3 regions of the Streptomyces albireticuli genome follow, and region 3 is predicted to be linked to each of the others. Evidence: riboswitches for the same ligand, from Rfam matches in the RefSeq annotation. Region 3 holds a riboswitch; each other region holds the start of a gene.
The links. A riboswitch is a leader RNA that binds a small molecule or an ion and turns the genes downstream of it on or off. The one in region 3 is predicted to bind thiamine pyrophosphate.
Positions count from the first base shown of each region.

Region 1: it holds a riboswitch for thiamine pyrophosphate, as region 3 does, so the genes downstream of both, SMD11_RS09490 (thiamine ABC transporter substrate-binding protein) here and thiO (glycine oxidase ThiO) in region 3, are expected to answer to the same signal.
Region 2: it holds a riboswitch for thiamine pyrophosphate, as region 3 does, so the genes downstream of both, thiC (phosphomethylpyrimidine synthase ThiC) here and thiO (glycine oxidase ThiO) in region 3, are expected to answer to the same signal.

Region 1 is NZ_CP021744.1:2,304,227-2,309,629, forward strand. Features, by position in the region: gene SMD11_RS09485 (ABC transporter permease) at 1-977, opposite strand, end outside; gene SMD11_RS09490 (thiamine ABC transporter substrate-binding protein) at 1,049-2,137, opposite strand; TPP riboswitch at 2,133-2,237, opposite strand; gene rlmN (23S rRNA (adenine(2503)-C(2))-methyltransferase RlmN) at 2,285-3,391, opposite strand; gene SMD11_RS09500 (phosphatidate cytidylyltransferase) at 3,494-4,597, opposite strand; gene frr (ribosome recycling factor) at 4,597-5,154, opposite strand; gene pyrH (UMP kinase) at 5,322-5,403, opposite strand, start outside.
Region 2 is NZ_CP021744.1:3,876,956-3,882,358, forward strand. Features, by position in the region: gene SMD11_RS16600 (ATP-binding protein) at 1-107, opposite strand, end outside; gene SMD11_RS16605 (helix-turn-helix domain-containing protein) at 290-1,492, opposite strand; gene SMD11_RS16610 (NUDIX domain-containing protein) at 1,607-2,116, shown strand; gene thiC (phosphomethylpyrimidine synthase ThiC) at 2,196-3,971, opposite strand; TPP riboswitch at 3,965-4,099, opposite strand; gene SMD11_RS16620 (YibE/F family protein) at 4,161-5,403, shown strand, end outside.
Region 3 is NZ_CP021744.1:5,637,911-5,643,313, reverse strand. Features, by position in the region: gene metF (methylenetetrahydrofolate reductase [NAD(P)H]) at 1-433, opposite strand, end outside; gene thiE (thiamine phosphate synthase) at 561-1,220, opposite strand; gene SMD11_RS24410 (Rv2175c family DNA-binding protein) at 1,343-1,708, opposite strand; gene SMD11_RS24405 (NAD(P)/FAD-dependent oxidoreductase) at 1,901-3,070, opposite strand; TPP riboswitch at 3,318-3,430, shown strand; gene thiO (glycine oxidase ThiO) at 3,428-4,606, shown strand; gene thiS (sulfur carrier protein ThiS) at 4,603-4,842, shown strand; gene SMD11_RS24390 (thiazole synthase) at 4,852-5,403, shown strand, end outside.

The DNA.
Region 1 (5,403 bases), 3.3 Mb from region 3:
GTGAACGTGCCACCGCTGCCCCCGGCGGAGGCCAGGGCGCGGTAGAAGGCCAGGCCGTAGCCGTCGGGCCCGTCGAAGGAGCGCAGGACGAGCACGGCCAGCGGCACCAGGACCAGCAGGGCGATCACCGTGAGCACGCCGCCCAGCAGCGTCCACTGGGCGGCACCGCGCGGGCGGCGCGCGGTGTGCGCGGCGTCGACCAGCTTCAGGGCGGACTCGCGGCGGCGCACGGTCCAGGCGTGCACCCCCAGCAGCACGGCGACCGCGACGAACTGCACGAGCGTGAGCACCGCGGCCGTCGGCAGGTCCAGCAGTTGGGCGGTCTGCTGGTAGATCTCCACTTCCAGGGTGGCGTAGCGGGGGCCGCCGAGGATCTGGACGGCGCCGAAGGAGGTGAAGGTGAAGAGGAAGACCATGAGGGACGCGGCGGCCACGGCCGGCGCGAGGGCCGGCAGGGTGACCCGCCGCCAGGCGGCGACCCGCCCCGCGCCCAGCACCCGGGCGGCTTCCTCCTGGCGTGGGTCGAGCTGTGCCCAGAGGCCGCCGACGGTCCGGACGACCACGGCGTAGTTGAAGAACACGTGCGCGAGCAGGATCGCCCAGACGGTGGTGTCCAGCCGGACGCCCCAGAGCTCGTCCAGCAGCCCGCCCCGGCCGAGGAGTGCCAGGAAGGCCGATCCCACGACGACGGTGGGCAGCACGAAGGGGACGGTCACCACCGCCCGCAGCAGCCGCTTCCCGGGGAATTCGAAGCGCGCGAAGACGTACGCGCCGGGAAGGGCGAGGGCGAGCGTCAGGGCCGTGGAGGCGGCCGCCTGCCAGGTGGTGAACCACAGGACGTGGCCGATCGCCGGGTCGGCGAGCACCTCGCCCACGCGCCCGAAGTGCCACCGGCCGCCGTCCTTGAGACCGCGGAGGACGATGGCGGTGACGGGATAGGCGAAGAAGACCCCGAAGAAGGCGAGCGGCACGACCATCAGGCCGAACCGCACCGCCGTCTGCCGGAGCGCCGGCCGGGGGTCCGGCCGGCGGGGTGCCCGGAGGGCTTCTACTTCAGGACGATCGAGGACCATGCCTTGACCCACTGCTCGCGGTTCTTGGCGATCTTCTCCGGGTCGAGGGTGTGGGGATCCGTGACCTTCACGCCGTACTTGGTGAACAGCTCGGGCAGCGCGGCGTCCTGGTTGGCGGGCCGGACGAACATCTGGAGGGGCATGTCCTCCTGGAACTTCCTGCTCAGCAGGAAGTCGATCAGGGCCTGGCCGCCCTTGGTGTTCTTCGCGCCCTTGAGCAGGCCGGCGAACTCCGTCTGCTGGAAGCAGGTGCCCGTCGCGACCCCGGTGGGGGCCTCCTTGGGCTCCGGCTTCACGCCCATCACCTCGGCGGGCGGGCTGGAGGCGTAGGAGACGACCAGCGGCTTGTCGCCCTTGGCCTTCTTGCCGCCGGCCGAGCCGGAGAAGCGCTCGCTGTACGCCTGCTCCCAGCCGCTCACGACCTCCACGCCGTTGGCCTTGAGCTTCTTCCAGTAGTCCTGCCAGCCGTCGTCGCCGTACTTGGCGACGGTGGCGAGCTGGAAGGCGAGGCCGGGCGAGGAGGTGGCGGCGTTCTCGGTGACGAGGAGGTTCTTGTACTCCGGCTTGATCAGGTCGTCGAGGGTCTGCGGCGGGGCCAGCTTGTGGTCGGCGAAGTACGCGCGGTCGTAGTTGACGCAGATGTCGCCGGTGTCGACCGGGGTGACCCGGTGCCGGGCGGCGTCGGCCTGGAGGTTCTTCGGCACCCGGTTGAGGCCCTTGGCCTCGTAGGGCGTGAAGAGGTCCTGGTCCAGCGCCCGGGAGAGCAGGGTGTTGTCGACGCCGAAGAAGACGTCGCCCTGCGGGTGGCTCTTGGACAGGATCGCCTGGTTGACGGCCGAGCCGGCGTCGCCGCTCTTGATCACCTTGACGGTGTAGCCGCTCTCCTTCTCGAAGTCCTTCAGGACACCGTCCGAGACGACGAAGGAGTCGTGCGAGACGAGGGTGACGGTCTTGCCGCCGTCGGCCCCGTCGGAGCCGCCCGAGCCGCCGCAGGCGGCCAGCACGGGCAGACCGAGCGCGGCGACGACGGCAGCCCCGAGGGCACGCCGGAGATTGGTGTTCATGGTGATGCTGACTCCCTACGCCGGTATGACCCGGATCAGGTCCGAGGGTCTGCGGCCTGTGCCGCACTCTCAGCGCTCGCGCGCTCCCCTGTCGGATTGTTCATTTGTGCGAAGGCACAGTATCAGTGCGCCTCCGGCGGGTCGTGTTCAGCGCTCGGTGGCAGCCAGCTGCCCGCAGGCGCCGTCGATCTCCTGGCCGCGGGTGTCCCGGACGGTCACCGGCACGCCGTGGGCGGCGATCGCCTCGACGAAGGCCCGCTCGTCCTCCGGGCGGGAGGCCGTCCACTTGGAGCCCGGGGTCGGGTTCAGCGGGATGAGGTTGACGTGCACCCGCTTGCCCTTGAGGAGCCGGCCGAGGAGGTCACCACGCCAGGCCTGGTCGTTGATGTCGCGGATCAGGGCGTACTCGATGGAGATCCGGCGGCCGGACTTCTCGGCGTACTCCCACGCGGCGTCGAGGACCTCGCGGACCTTCCAGCGGGTGTTCACGGGGACCAGGGTGTCGCGCAGGTCGTCGTCCGGCGCGTGCAGCGAGACGGCGAGGCGGCACTTGAAGCCCTCGTCGGCGAAGCGGTGCATCGCCGGGACCAGGCCGACGGTGGAGACCGTGATGCCGCGCTGGGAGAGGCCGAGGCCGTCCGGCTCGGGGTCGGTGAGGCGGCGGATGGCGCCGACGACCCGCTTGTAGTTCGCGAGGGGCTCGCCCATGCCCATGAAGACGATGTTGGACAGCCGGGCGGGGCCGCCCGGGACCTCGCCGTCGCGCAGCGCGCGCATGCCGTCCACGATCTGGTGGACGATCTCGGCGGTCGACAGATTGCGGTCCAGGCCCGCCTGGCCGGTGGCGCAGAACGGGCAGTTCATACCGCAGCCGGCCTGGGAGCTGATGCACATGGTGACCCGGTCGGGGTAGCGCATGAGCACGGACTCCACCAGCTTGCCGTCGTGCAGCCGCCAGAGGGTCTTACGGGTGGTGTCGTCGTCGCACGAGATGTGCCGGACGACGCTCATCAGCTCCGGCAGCAGCTCGGCCGCGAGCTTCTCGCGGGCCGCCGCCGGGATGTCCGTCCATGCCGCCGGGTCGTGCGCGTACCGCGCGAAATAGTGCTGCGACAGCTGCTTGGCGCGGAACGGCTTCTCGCCGATCGCGGCGACCGCCTCACGGCGCTCGGCGGGCGAAAGATCGGCAAGGTGCCGCGGGGGCTTCTTGGCCCCGCGCGGCGCGACAAAGGTGAGTTCTCCAGGTGCAGGCATGGTCCTACCAGTGTCGCAGACATACGAAGAAGGGCCCGCCGCCCTGTGGACGACGAACCCTTCAACACGAGAAACAGCAGGTCGGACGGGGTGCCCGCCCGGTCAGCCACCTCCGACGAAGACCACCATCAGCAGCCAGACGACCGGAGCCGTCGGCAGCAGGGAGTCCAGCCGGTCCATGATCCCGCCGTGGCCGGGCAGCAGCGCGCCCATGTCCTTGATCCCGAGATCCCGCTTGATCATGGACTCACCGAGGTCGCCCAGCGTGGCGCTGGCCGCGACGGCGAGACCGAGCAGCAGACCCTGCCACCACGCCCCGTCGTCGATCAGGAAGTGCATGCACAGCGCGCCCGCCACCATGGCGAACACCACCGCGCCGACCAGGCCCTCGCGGGTCTTGCCGGGGCTGATGCGCGGCGCCAGCTTGCGCTTGCCGAACTTCCAGCCCACCGCGTACGCGCCGGTGTCGCTGACCACCGTGAGGATCAGGAAGGTCAGCACCCGCCACGCACCGTCGTCCGCGGCCAGCATCAGCGCCACGAACGTGGCGAGGAAGGGCACGTAGAACGCCGCGAAGATGCCCGCCGTGACGTCCTTGAGGTAGTCGTCCGGCGGCTCCGTCATGCGCCATACGAGCACGGCCAGCGCGGTGAAGGCCATGGCCACCCACGCGCCCTCGGCGCCGTTCACATAGCCCGCGATGACCATCGCGGCACCACCGAGCGCCAGCGGCACCAGGGGGGCCCGGACGGCCTTCTTCTCGGCGAGCCGGGAGGTCAGCTCCCACAGCCCGACGACCACGGCGAGCACGATGACGCCGAGGAAGACGGGCTTGTAGATGAACAGGGAGGCGAGGATGACCGCGCCGAGGCCCAGTCCCACCCCTATCGCGGCCCGCAGATCGCGGCCGGCGCTCTTCTTCCCCGACTTCGGGGCCTGCGGGGAAGCGGGCACCGGGGGCGGGTCCTGGGGCCGGATGTCGGGCTCCTGTTCATCGCGGAACAGGGGGCCGCGAAGGTGGGCGGCCCCCTGGTCACGGTCGTCCTGGTCTCCGCCTGCGGCGGGCACGATGGGCATGGGGCGAGTCTGCGCCGCGTCGCCCGCCTCGCGCACAGGACCCGCCGAGGGGGCCGCAGAGGAGGGCCCCCGGTCGGTGGACCCCCAGTACGCGGTTGCCTGCGGGGTCCCCCAGGATGTCTCGTTCATCAGACCTCGAGGAGCTCGGCTTCCTTGTGCTTGAGCAGCTCGTCCACCTGCGCGACGTACTTCGCGGTGGTGTCGTCGAGCTCCTTCTCCGCGCGGCGCACCTCGTCCTCGCCGGACTCCTTGTCCTTGACCAGCTTGTCCAGGGCGTCCTTGGCCTTGCGGCGGATGGAGCGGATCGAGACCTTGGCGTCCTCGGCCTTGGTCTTGGCGACCTTGACGTAGTCCCTGCGGCGCTGCTCGGTCAGCTCCGGGAACGTCACCCGGATGATGTTGCCGTCGTTGCTCGGGTTGACGCCGAGGTCCGAGTCACGGATCGCCTGCTCGATGTTGCGCAGCGCGGTCTTGTCGAACGGCGTCACCACGGCCATGCGCGGCTCCGGCACCGAGAAGGACGCCAGCTGGTTGATCGGCGTCAGCGCACCGTAGTAGTCCGCCACGATCTTGTTGAACATCGCCGGGTGCGCACGCCCGGTGCGGATCGCCGCGAAGTCCTCCTTGGCGACCACAACGGCCTTCTCCATCTTCTCCTCGGCCTCGAGGAGGATCTCTTCGATCACCACTTGCTCCTGGTGTTATCAGTAAGCAGAGCCTCGCCCCTGCGCGCGTCTTCTCCTGCACGGTGTCCGACCGGCAGGCCGTTGTCCATCCCCGTGCCGAGGTCTTCCCACGGCACGGAGTTGCCGTCCGCATCGGGCGTGAGAGCCACGGACGGCGGTGCGGGCGGTCAGGCCCGCGTGCTCTCGTCGCTCACGAGCGTGCCGATCTTCTCACCCTTGACCGCGCGGGCGATGTTGCCCTCGGCCAGC
Region 2 (5,403 bases), 1.8 Mb from region 3:
GCGGCGAGGTCCCAGTCCTCCAGGGCGGAACGCACCATTCCGCGCGCGGCACGGCCCGTGTCGGGGGCCTCCGCGTAGAGCGTCAAGGCGCGGCAACGCTCCACCATGGGGGCTTTCAGTACACGAGTGGGGGCGAGGGCGGAAAGGGCCCTCGAAGGCTTTCTGACCCGTGGTCCCACGGCTGATCCTCCTGAATCAGGGGAACTGGACGGGAGAGAAAGTAGGCCCTGAAACGCGTGTGGACCCGGAAAAATATTCCGGGTCCGTTCAACCGCTTCGGCTCCGGCCGCTACTGGAGGGCGCCCAGCTTCATGGCCAGCTCCTCCACGTCGCGACTGCGGGTGCGCTTGTGCAGTCGCCGGGCGAGGTCACACGCGAACTCGTGGGCACGGATCTGCTCAGGCGCGGTGGTGAAGGCGCGCTTCAGGGCGGCCACGGCCTTGTCTGTCTGACCCGTCTCGGCGTAGGCCCGGGCGGCATCAAGGCGAAGTCGGGCTTTGCGTTCGGCCGGCAGGCCGGTTCCCTGGATGCCCGGCACTATGTCCACGGCGCACTGGAAGTCCTCGAACTCCAGGGCCGTGGCCAGGCGGTGGATCTCCACGTTTGCAGGGCCGAAGGCGGTCCACATCTCGTCATGGCCCACGCCGAGCCGTTCAGCCGCTCGCTTGGCCTGCCCCAGCATCTCCCTGGTCTGGGCACGATCGCCCATGCGGGACGCAGCGACCGAGCCGTTAAGGAAGAGCGTCCCGTAGAGGGAGAGGGCTGTCGGTGAGGATTCCCACCAGCCCGGGGGCAGCTCGCGGGCAGCGTCGAGAGTGCCGTTCACCGCCTTCTCCGCAAGGCCGGCACCGAGCTGGACGTGAGCGGCGCCCCGCCGGAGCGCGAGGATCACGGTGGGGTCTTCCGTCTCGCTGGCAGCGATGGCGCCCTGATCCACGGCGATCCAGGCCAGGTTCGTCTCACCCAGCTTCCGGAGGTAGGCCGCGGCGACATGCAAGGCCAGCGCGAAATCTCGTAAGGCCCGCCGCTTGTCGTCCCCTCCGGCGTACGCCTGGGTCGCCAACCGTCCGTCCGCCAGCAGGCCGGGGAGGACTTCTCCGAGCCGCGCGTACTTCGACCCCTGATAGAGACGCCACGCCCGATCAACCTCCGCCGTCAAGCGCTCAAGGTGAGGTGGGTCCCTGCGGTCGTACAGCGAGTCGGAGAGCCAGCGCGACTGCATCAACGCGTCGCGGATCGCCGGGACGCTGGCCTTGTGGTCGCCCTGGTCCTCAAGGAGCACGGGAGTTCCCTGGAGATCCTCGAGGTGGACGCGGAGGGCGTCGGCTAAGTCGGCCAGCATCTTGACGGTGTTCACCGGGATGCGGCCGGACTCGACGCGGTACACCCAGTCCTCGGAGCGGTTCAACAGCTCACCCAGCTGCCACTGGTGCAGCCCCCGCCGCTCCCGGTAGAACCTCACGCGCTTGCCGAAATCCATGTGGTCGGTCATCCCACGCATCGCTGCCTCCGTAGCCGCCGAACTGAGTTTCACACGATGCAGGTTCCAACGACAGGGCGATGAGGCGAGTACGGCGCCCGAAGGCTGGGTCAGTAGGGTCGGCGCATGACGGAGACAGAGCAGAACCGGCGCCCAGCCCGCCCGCGCATGGCAGCGGGTGCGTTGTTCTTCAACGACAAGGGACACGTGCTGTTGGTCCGCCCCTCATACAAGCCCAAGTGGGAGATCCCCGGCGGATACATCGAGGAGGGGGAGTCCCCTCTGGCCGCGTGCCGTCGCGAGGTGGAGGAAGAGCTAGGGATCACGCCGGCTATCGGCGCGCTCCTGGTCGTGGACTGGGCACCGAACGCGGCCGAGGGCGACAAGATGCTGTACGTCTTCAACGGCGGTGAGCTGCGTCTGGAGGACCTGAACGCGATCAAGCCTGACGGCGACGAGATCCTCGCCGCCGAGTTCCATCCGGCGGATGCCGTCGATCAGCTACTGATTCCGAGGCTCGCCCGCCGCGTAAAGCAAGCGATCACGGCACGCGAACAAGATCATCCGCAGTACCTGGAGCACGGCGCCCCACCGCCCCATGGATCACTGACCACGGCGACATCACAGTTGTCTTGAGGCGCTCGGCAACACAGTCTCGAACCGCCGAGCGACCCAGGCATTAGCCAGAGCCGCTCGGTGGTCGGACAATCTCCTGTCAGTCCGCGAGCGGCAGGTAGACCCGGTTGCCTGCGGCTGCGAACTCCTTCGACTTCTGAAGCATCCCTGCTTCTACCTCCTGATCGCTGGCCGAACCGGCCAGGTCAGGGGCGAACTGCTCTGTGATGCTTCTGCTGATTTTCATCGAACAGAACTTCGGGCCGCACATCGAGCAGAAGTGCGCCGTCTTGGCCGGCTCGGCGGGCAGCGTCTCGTCGTGGAAGGCGCGGGCCGTCTCCGGGTCGAGGGCCAGGTTGAACTGGTCCTCCCAGCGGAACTCGAAGCGGGCGTCGGACAGCGCGTCGTCCCAGTCCTGGGCGCCCGGGTGGCCCTTGGCGAGGTCCGCCGCGTGGGCCGCGATCTTGTAGGTGATCACACCGGTCTTGACGTCGTCGCGGTCCGGCAGGCCCAGGTGCTCCTTGGGCGTGACGTAGCAGAGCATGGCCGTGCCCCACCAGGCGATCATCGCGGCGCCGATGCCCGAGGTGATGTGGTCGTACGCGGGCGCGACGTCGGTGGTCAGCGGGCCGAGGGTGTAGAACGGCGCCTCCTCGCAGATCTCCTGCTGGAGGTCGATGTTCTCCTTGATCTTGTGCATCGGGACGTGCCCGGGGCCCTCGATCATCGTCTGGACGTGGTGCCGCTTGGCGATGGTGTTGAGCTCGCCGAGGGTCTTCAGCTCGGCGAACTGCGCCTCGTCGTTGGCGTCCGCGATCGAGCCGGGGCGCAGGCCGTCGCCGAGCGAGTAGGTGACGTCGTACGAGGCGAGGATCTCGCAGAGCTCCTCGAAGTTCTCGTAGAGGAACGACTCCTTGTGGTGCGCGAGGCACCACGCGGCCATGATCGAACCGCCGCGCGAGACGATGCCCGTCTTGCGGCGGGCGGTCAGCGGGACGTAGCGCAGCAGCACGCCCGCGTGGACGGTCATGTAGTCGACGCCCTGCTCGGCCTGCTCGATGACCGTGTCCTTGTAGATCTCCCAGGTGAGCTCCTCGGCCTTGCCGTCGACCTTCTCCAGGGCCTGGTAGAGCGGCACGGTGCCGATCGGCACGGGGGAGTTGCGCAGCACCCACTCGCGGGTGGTGTGGATGTTGCGGCCGGTGGAGAGGTCCATCACCGTGTCGGCGCCCCAGCGGGTCGCCCACGTCATCTTCTCGACCTCCTCCTCGATCGAGGAGGTGACGGCGGAGTTGCCGATGTTGGCGTTCACCTTGACCAGGAACTTCTTGCCGATGATCATCGGCTCGATCTCCGGGTGGTTCACATTCGCCGGGAGGACGGCCCGGCCGGCCGCGATCTCCTCCCGGACGGTCTCGGGAGAGACGTTCTCCCGGAGGGCCACGTACTCCATCTCCTCGGTGATCTCACCGCGGCGGGCGTACGCGAGCTGGGTCACGGCGGCGCCGCCCCGGCCCTTGCGGGGCAGGCGCGGGCGGCCGGGGAAGACCGCGTCGAGGTTCTTCAGACCCCCGCGCGGAGAGGTGTGCTTGAGGCCGTCGTCCTCCGGGCGCATCGGGCGCCCGGCGTACTCCTCGGTGTCGCCGCGGCCGATGATCCAGTTCTCCCGGAGCGGCTGGAGGCCGCGACGGACGTCCGTCTCCACGGCCGGGTCGGTGTACGGGCCCGAGGTGTCGTACAGCTGGACGTCCCGCCCGTTGGTGAGATGCACCCGCCGCACCGGAACCCTGAGGTCCGGCCGCGAGCCGGTCACGTAGTCCTTGTGCCAGCCGATCTGCCGACCGGTTTCGGACGTGCGTGCATCCTGCGAGGTCATGAGACCAGAACTCCCTACGCCGGCATTACCCGGTAACAGGTTCGGCGGTCGACGCAGCGGCTTCCGTAGATCCCTACGGAGGTCAGCGCCCTCTCAGCCCGGTGCTCCGAGCTCCCGCGATTGCAAAGGTGCCACAACGCTAGCGCTTCCCCCGACCGGAGTGCCAGAGGGGCTTGCGATGATCGGTGCGTGACCCCCACGGACCCTCAGCCCCACGCACCCGGCCAGTCCCATGACCACGCGCATGGCCACACCCCCCACGGACACGGCCACGGGCACAGCCATGCCCACAGCCACGGACCGCCCTCCCCCGTCTCCGGCCACCTGCGCAAGGTCATCGCGGCGGTGCTGATCCCCTTCGCCGTCGCCGTGCTCGCCGGGCTCGTCCTGCTCTGGCCGGGCGGCGCTCCCCCGCACACGCACACCGGCCTCGGCGTCGACCAGCACACGGAGTCCGGCCGGGTGGTGAAGATCGAGGAGCAGGACTGTGTGAAGGCGGGCGGGCAGCCGCAGGGCGGCGGCCCCCAGCAGGGCGGCGGGGGGCCGGGCGGGCCCGGCGGGCCGCCGAAACCGCAGGGCCCCTGCGAGAAGTCGGAGATCGAGGTCACCTCGGGTCCCGACAAGGGCCGTAAGTTCACCGAGCTCGTGCAGCCGAACGCCTCGCGGCGCTACGAGGTCGGCCAGAAGGTCGTGCTCTCCTACGCCCCGAAGGCGCCGAAGAACCTCCAGTACGCGGTCTCGGACGTGGACCGGACCCTGCCGATGGCCCTGCTCGCCGGCGTGTTCGCGCTGGCGGTGGTCGTGGTCGGCCGGCTGCGCGGACTCTTCGCGCTGGCCGCCCTCGTGATCAGCTTCGGGGTGCTGACGCTGTTCATCCTGCCCGCCATCCTCCAGGGCTCGGACCCCCTGCTGGTGGCCGTGATCGGCGGCAGCGCGATCATGCTGATCGCGCTCTACATGTGCCACGGCCTCAACGCCCGTACGTCCGTGGCGGTCGTCGGCACGCTCACCTCGCTGGTGCTGATCGGCCTGCTCGGCTCGCTGTTCACCGACTGGGCGCACCTGACGGGCGACACCGACGACCAGACCGGCCTGGTGCACGGCCTCTATCCGGAGATCGGGATCCAGGGCCTGCTGCTCGCGGGCATCATCATCGGCTCGCTGGGCGTGCTGGACGACGTCACGGTGACGCAGACGTCGGCGGTCTGGGAGCTGAAGGAGGCCGATCCGAGCGCGAGTTGGCGCAAGCTCTACGGTGCGGCGATGCGCATCGGCCGGGACCACATCGCGTCGGTGGTCAACACCCTCGTGCTCGCCTACGCGGGCGCCTCGCTGCCGCTGCTGCTCCTCTTCTCCATCGCGGACAGCGGGATCGGCACGGTCGCGACCAGCGAGATCGTCGCGGAGGAGATCGTCCGGACGCTCGTCGGCA
Region 3 (5,403 bases):
CGAGGTCGGCGGCGTAGCGGACGCCCTCGGGGTGGCGCACCCACTCGCCCATCGGGTCGCCGGGCGGGTCACCGCGCAGCGCGAGCATGTTGCGGATCCCGACGTCGGCGTACTGCCCGATGATGTTGCGCAGTTCCGCCGTCGAGTGGTTGACCGCCGTCAGGTGCGCGACGGGGGTGAGGGTGGTGTCGGTCGCCATGCGCTCCGTCACCCGCACGGTGCCCTCGCGGGAGGAGCCTCCGGCGCCGTAGGTCACGGACACGAAGGTGGGGCCGACCGCCTCGATCCGGCGAATGGCGTTCCACAGGGTCCGTTCGCCCTTCTCGGACTTCGGGGCCGCGAACTCGAACGAATACGACCGCTCGCCGGAGGCGAGCAGCTCACGCACCGTACGGGCGTGATCTGTCCTGGTGGAGGCTGTACCAAGGGCCATACTCGCAAGTTAACCAGCGGGGGCGTGGCACACCCAAGCATGCGCTTCGATATGCCCGTTTCGCCGGGCTCCCGTCCACAAGGTGGACAGGACGTGTGTCAGGTCACGGGCCGGGCCGGCCCGCCGGTCAGGCCGCTGCCGCGCGGTCGCGGACGCGCCGGGCGAGCGACGCGGCGGCCGCGCCCGGGTCGTCGGCCTCGGTGAGCGCGCGGACCACGACGATCCGGCGGGCGCCGGCGTCCAGCACCTCGTCCAGATTGCCGGCGTCTATGCCGCCGATCGCGAACCAGGGCCGTGCGGGGGCCAGCGCGGCGGTGTGGCGCACCAGGTCCAGGCCCGGGGCGTGCCGCCCCGGCTTCGTCGGGGTGGGCCAGCAGGGGCCGGTGCAGAAGTAGTCCACGCCGGGCTCGGCGACCGCGGCGGCCACCTCAGCCTCGGCGTGCGTGGAGCGGCCGACGAGCACGTCCGCGCCCAGCACGGCACGGGCGGCGGGCACCGGGAGGTCGCCCTGGCCGAGGTGGAGCACGTCGGAACGGATGGCGTGGGCGACGTCCGCCCGGTCGTTGACCGCGAGGAGCTTGCCGTGCCGGCGGGCGGCGTCGGCGAAGACCGCGAGGTGCTCCAGCTCCTCCCCCGCCTCCATGCCCTTGTCGCGCAGCTGCACGATGTCCACGCCCGAGGCGAGCACCGCGTCCAGGAACTCCGGCAGGTCGCCCTGGCGCTTGCGGGCGTCGGTGCACAGATACAGCCGGGCGTCGGCGAGCCGCTCGCGCGCGGTGACGGACATCGGGTGTTCTCCCCCGGGTCGGCGGCGTACGGGCGCGGGGCCGGGCCCCACGCCCGTACGCCGGACGGTTTTCGCGGTCTTTCTCTACGGGTGTCGCACGCGTCTACGGCGCCGCCGGCGGGTCAGACGGCCAGCGCCTGGGCGCGGCGCTTCACCTCCGTGCCGCGATTCTCGCGCAGGGCCTGCGCCGGGGTGCCCGGCAGGGTGGGGTCCGCGGTGAAGAGCCACTCCAGCATCTCCTCGTCGCTGAAGCCGTCGTCCCGCAGCAGGGTCAGGGTTCCGGACAGCCCCTTGACCACCTTGCCGTCGCCGATGAAGTCGGCGGGCACCATGAGCACTCGGTTCTCGCCACGGCGCACCGCGATCAGCTGGCCCTCCTTGACCAGCTGCCGGACGCGCGTCACCTCGACGCCGAGCTTTTCGGCGATGTCGGGGAGGTTGAGCCAGGCGGGGACGAGAGCATCGATCTTTGCGTCAATCTCGGTCACAGGACAAGCCTGCCATCTGGGACTGACAGTCGGTAGCCGGGTTGACCCGACCCGGCGTCAGCGGGTCGTCAGGAAACCGGCCGGAAACCCGGCCGGCGAGCGGGCGCGAACCCCCCGGAGCCCGGTCGGGACACGGGCCGGGACGCGGCCGGGGCCCGGCCGCGCGCCGGCCGGGCCCCGGCCGGAAAGCCGTCACAGTCCGGCGGACTTCAGGGGCACCGACGGGTTCGCCGCCTTCTCCCGGTCCACGGCCGCGCCGCGCTCGATGAGCTTGCGGCCCTGCGCCAGGTCCCGGGGCCGGCCGACGGCCAGCAGCGCCACGAGGACGTCGCCGCGCAGCCAGCACACCGTCCAGGCCGCACCGGTGGGGTCGCCGCGCCAGACGAGCTCGTCACCGTCGACGTGGTGGCCCGCGTACTGCACGAACCTGCCGAACTGCTCCGACCAGAAGTAGGGCACCGGGTCGTAGACGGGGCCCTCGGCCGGGCCGAGGGCGATGTTCTCGGCGACGGTCCGCGGGCCCTGGAGGGCGTTGTCCCAGTGGTGGACGAGCAGCCGCTCGCCGTAGCGGGCGGACGGGAAGGACGCGCAGTCGCCCACCGCGTAGACGTCGGGCAGGGAGGCGCGCAGCCGGTCGTCGGTGGCGACGGAACGATCCGCCGCGAGCGCGATCCCGGAGTCCGCCAGCCAGTCGGTGTCCGGCCGGGCGCCGATGCCGACGACCACCGCGCCGGCCGGCAGCCGGGTGCCGTCCGCGAGCAGCACCGCGCCGTCCTCCACGGCGGCCACCCGCGCGCCGGTGAGCAGCCGGGCGCCGCTGTCGGCGTACCAGGCGGCCATGTGGGCGGCGACCTCGGCGGGCAGGGCGCCCGCCAGCGGCCGGTCGGCGGCCTCGACGACGGTGACCGCGCAGCCCGCCTCCCGGGCGGCCGTCGCGAACTCGGCACCGATCCAGCCCGCGCCGACGGCCACCACGTCCCGCTGCTCGGCCAGCACCGGACGCAGGCCCTCCGCGTCGTCCAGGGTGCGCAGCAGGTGGACGCCGGGCACGCCCTCGCTGCCGGGCAGCTCGACGGGCCGGGCGCCGGTGGCGATGACCAGCACGTCGTAGGGCACCGGCCCGGCGGAGGTCTCCAGCACGCGCTCCTCGGCGCGCAGCGCGGTGACCTCCCGCCCGAGGCGCAGATCTATGCCCAGGGACGCGAAGTCCACCTCGAACGCCGAGCCCTCGGCCTTGCCGAGCAGCACCGCTTTGGACAGGGGAGGCCGGTCGTACGGCCGGTGGGGCTCGGCCCCCAGCAGAGTGATCGTGCCCTGCCAGCCCTGTTCGCGCAGGGCCACCGCCGTCTGCACCCCGGCCATGCCGGCACCCACGATGACGACGCGCCGGTCACTGGAGGTATTCGTCTGGTCGCTCACCCGATCACTGTAGGGCGGGGGCCGGGCTTCCCCGCAGCACCGTGCAGCGAGACGTCCGACACAAGGTCATTCACCAGTCGGCCGCGGACACCACGGCGCGCGGCCACCGTTCCGGGTGCTCCCGGCGCCCCGCCCGCCCGGGTCCGAGCGGCCTTCCGGTCGCTTCCCGGCGCGTACTAGGGTGGCCGGTGCAAGCACTCGCGGGAGCCCGGACGCACCGGGCTGAGAGGGAGGCTGGACGGCCTCCGACCGTACGAACCTGATCCGGGTCATGCCGGCGAAGGGAGGGGCTGGACACCCATGTACGCGTCTTCCACCGCGTCACCGGGGACGTACGACGTCCTCGTCGTCGGCGGCGGTGTCATCGGTCTGGTCACGGCGTGGCGCGCGGCGCAGCGCGGGCTGCGCACCGCGCTCGCGGACCCCGCGCCCGGCGGCGGGGCGGCGCACGTCGCCGCCGGGATGCTGGCCGCGGTGACCGAACTGCACTACGGCGAGCAGACCCTGCTCGCGCTGAACCTGGAATCGGCCCGGCGCTACCCCGCGTTCACGGCCGAGCTGGAGGAGGCGAGCGGCCGGGACACCGGGTACCGCGCGTGCGGCACGCTCGCCGTCGCCCTCGACGCCGACGACCGGGCGCACCTGCGGGAACTGCACGCCCTCCAGCGCGCCTGCGGGCTCGACGCGGAGTGGCTGTCCGGGCGCGAGTGCCGCCGGCTGGAGCCGATGCTCGCGCCCGGCGTGCGCGGGGGTGTGCGGGTGGACGGCGACCACCAGACGGATCCGCGGCGGCTCGCGGGCGCCCTGCTCACGGCCTGCGAGCGGGCCGGGGTGATCTTCCACCGCGCGGCCGCGACGCGGCTGCTGTGCGCGGGCGGCCGCGCCACCGGCGCCGAACTCGCGGACGGTGAGCGGCTGTCCGCCGGACAGACCGTGCTCGCGGCGGGCAGCCGCAGCGGCTGCCTGGCGGGCGTACCCGAGGGCGTCCTGCCGCCGGTCCGCCCGGTGAAGGGCCAGATCCTGCGGCTGCGGGTGCCGGCCGGCTACGCGCCCTTCCTCTCCCGGACCGTGCGGGCCGTGGTGCGCGGCTGCCCGGTGTACCTGGTGCCGCGCGAGAACGGCGAGCTGGTCGTCGGCGCGACCACCGAGGAGCTCGGCTGGGACACCACCGTCACCGCGGGCGGGGTCTACGAACTGCTGCGGGACGCCCATGAGCTGGTGCCCGGCATCACCGAACTGCCTCTGGTGGAGACCCTCGCCGGACTGCGCCCCGGCTCCCCCGACAACGCCCCGCTGCTCGGCCCCACGGCCCTGCCCGGCCTGCACACCGCCACCGGCCACCACCGCAATGGCGTGCTGCTCACACCGGTGACGGGTGACGTCATGGCCGAGGTGCTGACCTCCGGGCGGCTGCCCGACGAGGCCCGCCCCTTCTCCCCCCGACGCTTCGCGAACGCCCTTCAGGAGCTGCCCGTATGAACCCCAGCGACCCCACCGACCGCCCCGAGGCCCAGGTGGGCATCAGCGTCAACGGCGAGAGCCGCGCGATCCCCGCGGGCCTGACCCTGGACACCCTCGTCGGGTCCCTCACCACCGCGCGCGGCGGTGTCGCGGCCGCCGTCAACGAGGCGGTCGTCCCGCGCGGCCAGTGGTCCGCCACCACGCTCGGCGCCGGCGACCGCGTCGAGGTCCTCACCGCAGTGCAGGGAGGCTGATCAGCTCCGATGGCAGACGATCTGCTCACCATCGCGGACACCACCTTCACCTCGCGCCTGATCATGGGCACGGGCGGGGCACCCAGCCTGGAGGTCATGGAGCGCGCCCTGCTGGCCTCCGGCACCGAGCTGACCACCGTCGCGATGCGCCGGCTGGACGCGAGCGTGCGGGGCTCCGTGCTGTCGGTGCTCGGCAGGCACGGCATCCGCGTCCTGCCGAACACCGCGGGCTGCTACACGGCCGGCGAGGCCGTCCTCACCGCCCGGCTGGCCCGGGAGGCGCTCGGCACGGACTGGGTCAAGCTGGAGGTGATCGCCGACGAGCGCACCCTGCTGCCCGACCCGGTCGAGCTGCTGGACGCCGCGGAGATACTGGTCGACGACGGCTTCACGGTGCTGCCGTACACCAACGACGACCCGGTCCTCGCCCGGAAGCTGGAGGACGTCGGCTGCGCCGCGATCATGCCGCTGGGCTCCCCCATCGGCTCCGGCCTCGGCATCCGCAACCCGCACAACTTCCAGCTGATCACCGAGCGGGCGGGCGTCCCCGTGGTCCTCGAC